2 linked regions of the Parasedimentitalea psychrophila genome follow. The protein of the gene in region 1 interacts with the protein of each later gene in a pairwise test. Links are inferred from orthologs where the notes say so. Each region holds a gene or a part of one and is shown on either strand. Other genes may lie near its edges.

Region 1 (3,473 bases):
CGTCGTCTTGGTCGCGGGCTGCGGTGCCTTTGGTGGCAAGGATGGCGCAACAAACAGATCCGCCACCAACAATTCGCCGCCGGTACGACCGGAGCGTGACTTCCAAGATGCCATCACCTTTGATGATCCGGGAGAAACGATCTGGGATGCCTTTGGCGGATCCAACGCTGAGCAGACCGTGCAGGTAAACCGTTACCTGTGGTCGGCGTCGCTGGATGTGCTGAATTTCCTGCCAGTGCAGTCTGTTGATCCCTTTACCGGGTTGATCATCACCGGCTATGGCACCCCTCCCGGTGGCGGTCGCTCTTACCGCGCCACGGTGCATATCAAGGATCCGGCGCTGGATGCGCGGTCCCTGAACCTGTCGCTGCACTCCAAGGGTGGCACCGTCAGCGCCGCCACAACCCGCGCCGTGGAAGACGCCATATTCTCCCGGGCCCGGCAGTTGCGGATTGCCGACAAAAAGCTCTGATCCAGCTGACCTCTGGATCATCGCCGATAATCTCAGTATGACAGCGCCGGGTCTTGACCCGGCGTTTTTATTTAAAGGACCGCAAGATGTCGCGTTACGAAGCCTCCGAAATCGAAGCAAACTGGCAAGCGGCCTGGGAAAAGGCTGGAATCTTTCAGGCCAAGCGCACCGCAGACAAGCCAAAGTACTATGTGCTGGAGATGTTCCCCTATCCGTCGGGCCGCATCCACATGGGCCATGTGCGCAATTACACCATGGGCGACGTGGTGGCGCGCTATAAGATCGCGACCGGCCATAATGTGCTGCACCCCATGGGCTGGGATGCCTTTGGCCTGCCTGCGGAAAATGCCGCCATCGCCATTGGCGGCCACCCGAAAGAGTGGACCTATAACAACATCGCCGACATGCGTGGCCAGATGAAACCGCTGGGGCTGTCGATCGACTGGTCCCGCGAATTTGCCACCTGTGACCCGGAGTATTACGGCCAGCAGCAGGCGCTGTTCCTCGATTTCCTGAAGGCAGGATTGGTCTACCGCAAGAACGCCGTGGTGAACTGGGATCCGGTTGATATGACGGTGCTGGCCAACGAACAGGTCGAAGGCGGCCGGGGCTGGCGCTCGGGGGCCTTGGTTGAGCGGCGCGAGCTGACCCAATGGTTCTTCAAGATCTCTGATTTCTCGGACGAATTGCTGAGCGCGCTGGACGGTTTGGACAACTGGCCCGCCAAGGTGCGGCTGATGCAGGAGAACTGGATCGGCAAGTCGCGCGGGCTGCAGTTCTCGTTTGAGCGCACCGACGGCGGCGATTCGATTGAGGTTTACACCACCCGTCCCGACACCCTGAATGGTGCGTCTTTTGTCGGCATCTCGCCGGATCACCCGATTGCCAAACAGCTTGAGTCGGACAGACCCGAACTGGCTGAATTCCTTGCCGAATGTCGCAAGGGCGGCACCACCGAAGAGGCCATCGAAACTGCGCCCAAGCTGGGCTATGACACCGGCATCCGGGTCAAGCACCCGCTGAGCGGCGCCGAGCTGCCGGTCTGGATCGCTAACTTTATTCTGATGGAATACGGCACCGGCGCGATTTTCGCCTGCCCGGCGCATGACCAGCGCGACCTCGATTTCTGCCGCAAGTATGACCTGCCGGTGGTGGACACCTTCTATGCGATGGACAATGACACTCCGGTGGCAAATACCGCCTTTGTGCCCGCCAAGTCTGAAAAGGTCCGCTGGGTCGATCACTTTGCCGGGCTGACCGAGGCCACTGGCGAGGACGCGGTCAATACCACCGTCGATTTTGCCGAAAAAGCTGGCTGGGGCACCGGCGTCACCAAGTTCCGTCTGCGCGACTGGGGCCTGTCGCGGCAGCGGTTCTGGGGTTGCCCGATTCCCGTGGTGCATTGCGATGCCTGCGGCGTGGTGCCGGAAAAGAAAGAAAACCTGCCGATCGAGCTGCCCGAGGATGTCAGTTTCGACAAGCCCGGCAACCCGCTGAACTGGCACCCGACATGGCGTGACTGCGCTTGCCCATCCTGTGGTGAGCCCGCCAAGCGCGAAACCGACACCATGGACACATTCGTTGATTCGTCCTGGTATTTCGCCCGCTTCACCGCGCCAGATGCGGAAACCCCGACTGATATGGCCGAGGCCGAGTACTGGATGAACGTCGATCAGTATATCGGCGGCATCGAGCACGCGATTCTGCACCTGCTGTATTCGCGATTCTTTGCCCGCGCGATGCAGATCACCGGACATTTGCCGGACAAGGCGATTGAGCCGTTTGACGCGCTGTTCACCCAAGGCATGGTCACGCATGAAATTTACCAGACCCGTGGCGAAAACGACCGTCCGGTCTATCACCTGCCCGAGGATGTAACCGGCGGCAAACTGGCCGACGGCAGTGAAGTTGAGATCATTCCCTCGGCCAAGATGTCGAAGTCCAAGAAGAACGTGGTCGATCCGGCCTCGATCATCTCGGCCTTTGGCGCTGATACTGCCCGCTGGTTCATGCTGTCCGACAGCCCACCCGAGCGGGACGTGGAATGGACCGCTGCGGGGGCCGAGGCGACTTATAAGCATCTGGCGCGCGTTTACCGGATCGCCAATGAGATTGCCGGTGCGGATGTTGCTGCCAATGGCAACGACGACGCTCTGCTGCGCGAAATGCACAAGGCGATTGAGGAAGTCACCAAAGGCGTCGAGAGCTTTGGCTTTAACGCTGCCATTGCCAAACTGTACGGTTTCACCGCGACGCTGGCAAAATCCAAGGCCGGGTCCGACGCCAAGAAACAGGCGGTGAAAACGCTGGCACAGCTGATGTCTCCGATGACACCACACCTGTCTGAACAAATCTGGCAGATGCTGGGCGGCGAGGGCCTTGTCACCATCGCGCCTTGGCCGGTGGCGGACCCGGCGATGCTGATTGACGAAACCGTCACCCTGCCGATCCAGGTGAACGGCAAGCGGCGGGCGGAAATCAGCGTGCCCAAGGACATGGACAAGGCTGAGGTTGAAAAACTGGCGCTGGCAACGGATGCTGTGCAAAAGGCGCTGGATGGAAAGGCGCCGAAAAAGGTGATTGTGGTGCCAGGTCGTATCGTCAATGTCGTTGTTTGATCGCAGAACCCTGCTGGTAATGCTGGCGCCTCTGGCGCTGGCGGCCTGTGGCTTTACCCCGGTCCACGCCCCCGGCGGCAGTGGTGATGCACTATATGGTCAGGTGTCAGTGCAGGCGCCCGAGGACGTTCCCTCAACCAGCGAAGTCGATTCTTACCTGTTGGTGCAGAATTTGGAACATCGTCTGGGACGTACAGATGCAGGGGCCTATCAACTGGACCTGACGCTTAGCACCCGTGACGATGGCCAGGCGATCACCGATGACAGCCAGACCACCCGCTATTCCCTTCTTGGCAAGGCCAGCTATACGCTGACCCGGAAATCGGACGGCAAGGTGGTTGCCAGCGGCGAAGAACAGGCCTTCACCGGCTATTCCGCCACCG
Region 2 (3,336 bases), 2.1 Mb from region 1 along the record:
GCTGCGTCAACTGCGTTTGGCACGGATCGAAACTCCAATCCTGATTCTCACTGGTGAAGATGATACTGAGAACAAAATCAAAGGCTTTGGCTTTGGTGCTGACGACTATATGACCAAACCGTTCCACCGCGAGGAACTGGTTGCGCGTATTCACGCCATCATTCGCCGCTCCAAGGGCCACTCGCAGTCGATCATCAAAACCGGCAAGATTGCGGTTAACCTGGATGCGAAGACGGTCGAAGTAGATGGTAAATCCGTGCACCTGACCGGCAAAGAATACCAGATGTTGGAGCTGCTGAGCCTGCGTAAGGGGACGACGCTGACCAAGGAAATGTTCCTGAACCATCTGTATGGCGGCATGGATGAGCCGGAGTTGAAGATCATCGACGTATTCATCTGCAAGCTGCGCAAGAAGCTCAGCACTGCGACAGAGGGTGAAAACTACATCGAAACGGTCTGGGGTCGCGGATATGTTCTGCGGGATCCGCAGGTGGAACAAATGCCGAGCAGCCCACGCTTGGCTGTTGGCGCCTGAGCCTATCCGGTAGCGGTGCCTCAGGGCGCCGCTGCTGTATTGCCCGGCAAGGAATTCTGTTCGAGTTGGTTTGAACATCTGGACCCGGCGCGCCTCACATCCTATCACCGTGACAGCAGGTGACAGGGGGCGCACATGAGCCAGACCAACAAGACAAAAACCACATCTCTTTCTGAAAGCGATGCCCGCATTGAATTGCTGCATCTGCAAGAGAAACTACGGCTGGCTGACCTTGATTATCACCAAAAAGATTCTCCGACATTGTCGGATGCGGACTATGATTCGGTAAAGCGGCGTTACCTCGACCTGCTGAAATGGTTTCCACAGCTTTCCCAGATTGCCACCCAAGTCGATCAGGTCGGCGCACCGGTCGCCTCTGGATTCGGAAAAATCTCTCATGTGCTGCCAATGCTGTCTTTGGGCAATGCATTTGACGATGAGGATGTTGAGGCTTTTGACGCTAGTGTTCGCAAATACCTCAGCCTGGCAGCGGAGCAACAGCTGTCCTATAGCGCAGAGCCAAAAATCGACGGGTTGTCGCTGTCTCTGCGATATGAAAACGGGAAACTGCTGCAGGCGGCGACGCGGGGTGATGGCTCTACCGGTGAAAATGTCACGGCAAATGCCCTGACTATTTCAGATATCCCGCAACAGATTGCCAATGCGCCAGACGTGCTGGAGGTGCGTGGCGAGGTCTATATGAGCCACCAGGACTTTGCGGCATTGAATATCCGCCAGCAAGAACGCGGCGGCAAAGCCTTTGCCAATCCCCGCAATGCGGCGGCGGGATCCTTACGCCAATTGGACGCCGAAATTACCCGCTCCAGACCTTTGCGGTTCTTTGCCTACAGCTGGGGCGAACTCTCTGCGCCCCTTGCAAAAACTCAAATGGACGCCATCAAGCGACTGACTGATTTTGGGTTTAAAACCAACGCTTTAACTAAGTTGTGTCTGTCCCCAGTTGGGATGATCGAACATTATCATAAAATCGAAGCACAGCGGGCATCCTTAGGATACGATATCGACGGTGTGGTGTATAAAGTGAATGACCTTGGCCTGCAGGGGCGGCTTGGTTTTCGGTCGACAACGCCCCGCTGGGCGATCGCCCATAAATTTCCGGCCGAACTGGCCTGGACCCGGATCGCGGCCATCGACATTCAAGTGGGTCGCACTGGCGCCCTCAGTCCGGTTGCCCGATTGGTGCCGGTGACAGTTGGCGGCGTGGTGGTTTCCAATGCCACGTTGCACAATGAAGATTACATCGCCGGGCGTGATTCCAAAGGCGAAGACATCCGCGGCGGCAAGGACATCCGAGTTGGGGATTTTGTGCAGGTGTATCGCGCCGGCGACGTGATCCCCAAGGTGGCCGATGTAGACCTGGGTAAACGGCCCGACGATTCAAAGGCTTATACCTTTCCTGCCCTTTGCCCTGATTGCCATAGTCCGGCTGTACGCGAAGAGGGAGACGCCGCGCGTTATTGCACGGGCGGACTGATTTGCCCCGCTCAAGCCAAGGAAAAGCTGAGACATTTTGTGGCGCGCAAGGCCTTTGATATTGATGGGCTCGGCGCAAGGCAGATAGAGTCCTTCTATGAGAACGATGATCTGCAAATTCAGGAGCCGGCCGATATCTTCACATTGGCAAGGCGGGATGCGGCCAAATTTACCAAACTGAAAAATCGAAGTGGCTGGGGCGACCAAAGTGCTGCGAAGCTGTTTGCGGCCATTGAAGACAAGCGCCGGATAGCCTTTGGCCGGATGTTGTTTTCATTGGGTATTCGCCATGTGGGCGAAACCGCAGCCAAGGATTTGGCACTGCATTTCATGAGCTGGGTTAAATTGGTAGAGGGTGTTGATACCGCGCGTTCAGCAGCCCTGGCATGGCGAATGGCGGATGAGGCCGAAGACGCAGAACGTATTGCAGCTAAATCCTCAAACCGACGTGCAAAAATCAAGGAAACACGGGATTCGGTGATCGCGGCTTGTGAAATTCAGCCTGGGTCTGCAGCCGCGTGGCAGGGTCTTACAGGCATTGATGGCATCGGCGCCTCTGTCGCCCTTTCATTGACAGACGCCTTTGCAAACGTTGCAGAACGCGCTGCAATCATGAGGTTGGCCGCCGAACTTGAGATTGTTCCACCGGAAGCCCCCCCCAATGAAAGCCCGGTCGCCGGGAAAACTGTGGTGTTCACCGGCACATTGGAAAAAATGAGCCGCGCCGAGGCCAAATCACGGGCTGAGGCTCTTGGGGCCAAGGTGTCCGGATCCGTTTCCAAGAAGACCGACATATTGGTGGCCGGCCCAGGGGCGGGGTCCAAAGCTAAGAAAGCCTCCGACCTTGGCGTCAAAATCCTTGATGAGGACAGTTGGCTTGCTCTGATAGACCAGGCATGAGCGGTCGCCCGGAAATCCTGTTCCCCCTGTTCTCTGAAGTCGAAGCGCTGCAGGGCGTTGGCCCAAAGACAGCGCAGAACTTCGCTCAAATGGCCATTGAAACGCCGCGGGACCTGTTGTTTTTACTGCCATATTCCGTTGTTGATAGGCGGACCCGGGCAACAGTAAAAGGTGTCGATTTACCTGCCGTGGTGACCGTTGAAGTGACCATTGGTGAACATCGTGCCGCGCGTAATCGCGGCGGCGCCTATCGCATTCTAGTCACCGATGCTGAGATCGATTTTCAACTGGTGTTTTTTCACGGTCGCAGCAGATACCTGGAGTCTCAGGTGCCGGAAGGGGCCCGTCGCGTTGTCTCCGGTAAGGTAGAATTGTTCGACGGATTGGCGCAAATGGTGCATCCAGAT

What was found.
Region 2: the proteins of leuS (region 1) and ligA interact in binary tests that used the Escherichia coli proteins (3 or more experiments, as listed by UniProt). The link is inferred for Parasedimentitalea psychrophila from one-to-one orthologs.

Annotation. Positions count from the first base shown.
Region 1 is NZ_CP127247.1:1,808,149-1,811,621, reverse strand. The notes cover bases 172-3,324. They hold leuS (leucine--tRNA ligase), read left to right. Parts: upstream 172-558; coding sequence 559-3,090; downstream 3,091-3,324. Other genes in these bases: lptE (LPS assembly lipoprotein LptE), read left to right, coding at 3,077-3,324; QPJ95_RS08740 (DUF3576 domain-containing protein), read left to right, coding at 172-472. Also shown: more of QPJ95_RS08740, read left to right, coding at 1-171; more of lptE, read left to right, coding at 3,325-3,473.
Region 2 is NZ_CP127247.1:3,955,813-3,959,148, forward strand. What follows is about bases 284-3,299. They hold ligA (NAD-dependent DNA ligase LigA), read left to right. Parts: upstream 284-670; coding sequence 671-2,929; downstream 2,930-3,299. Other genes in these bases: ctrA (response regulator transcription factor CtrA), read left to right, coding at 284-535; recG (ATP-dependent DNA helicase RecG), read left to right, coding at 2,926-3,299. Also shown: more of ctrA, read left to right, coding at 1-283; more of recG, read left to right, coding at 3,300-3,336. UniProt on the Escherichia coli protein: DNA ligase that catalyzes the formation of phosphodiester linkages between 5'-phosphoryl and 3'-hydroxyl groups in double-stranded DNA using NAD as a coenzyme and as the energy source for the reaction.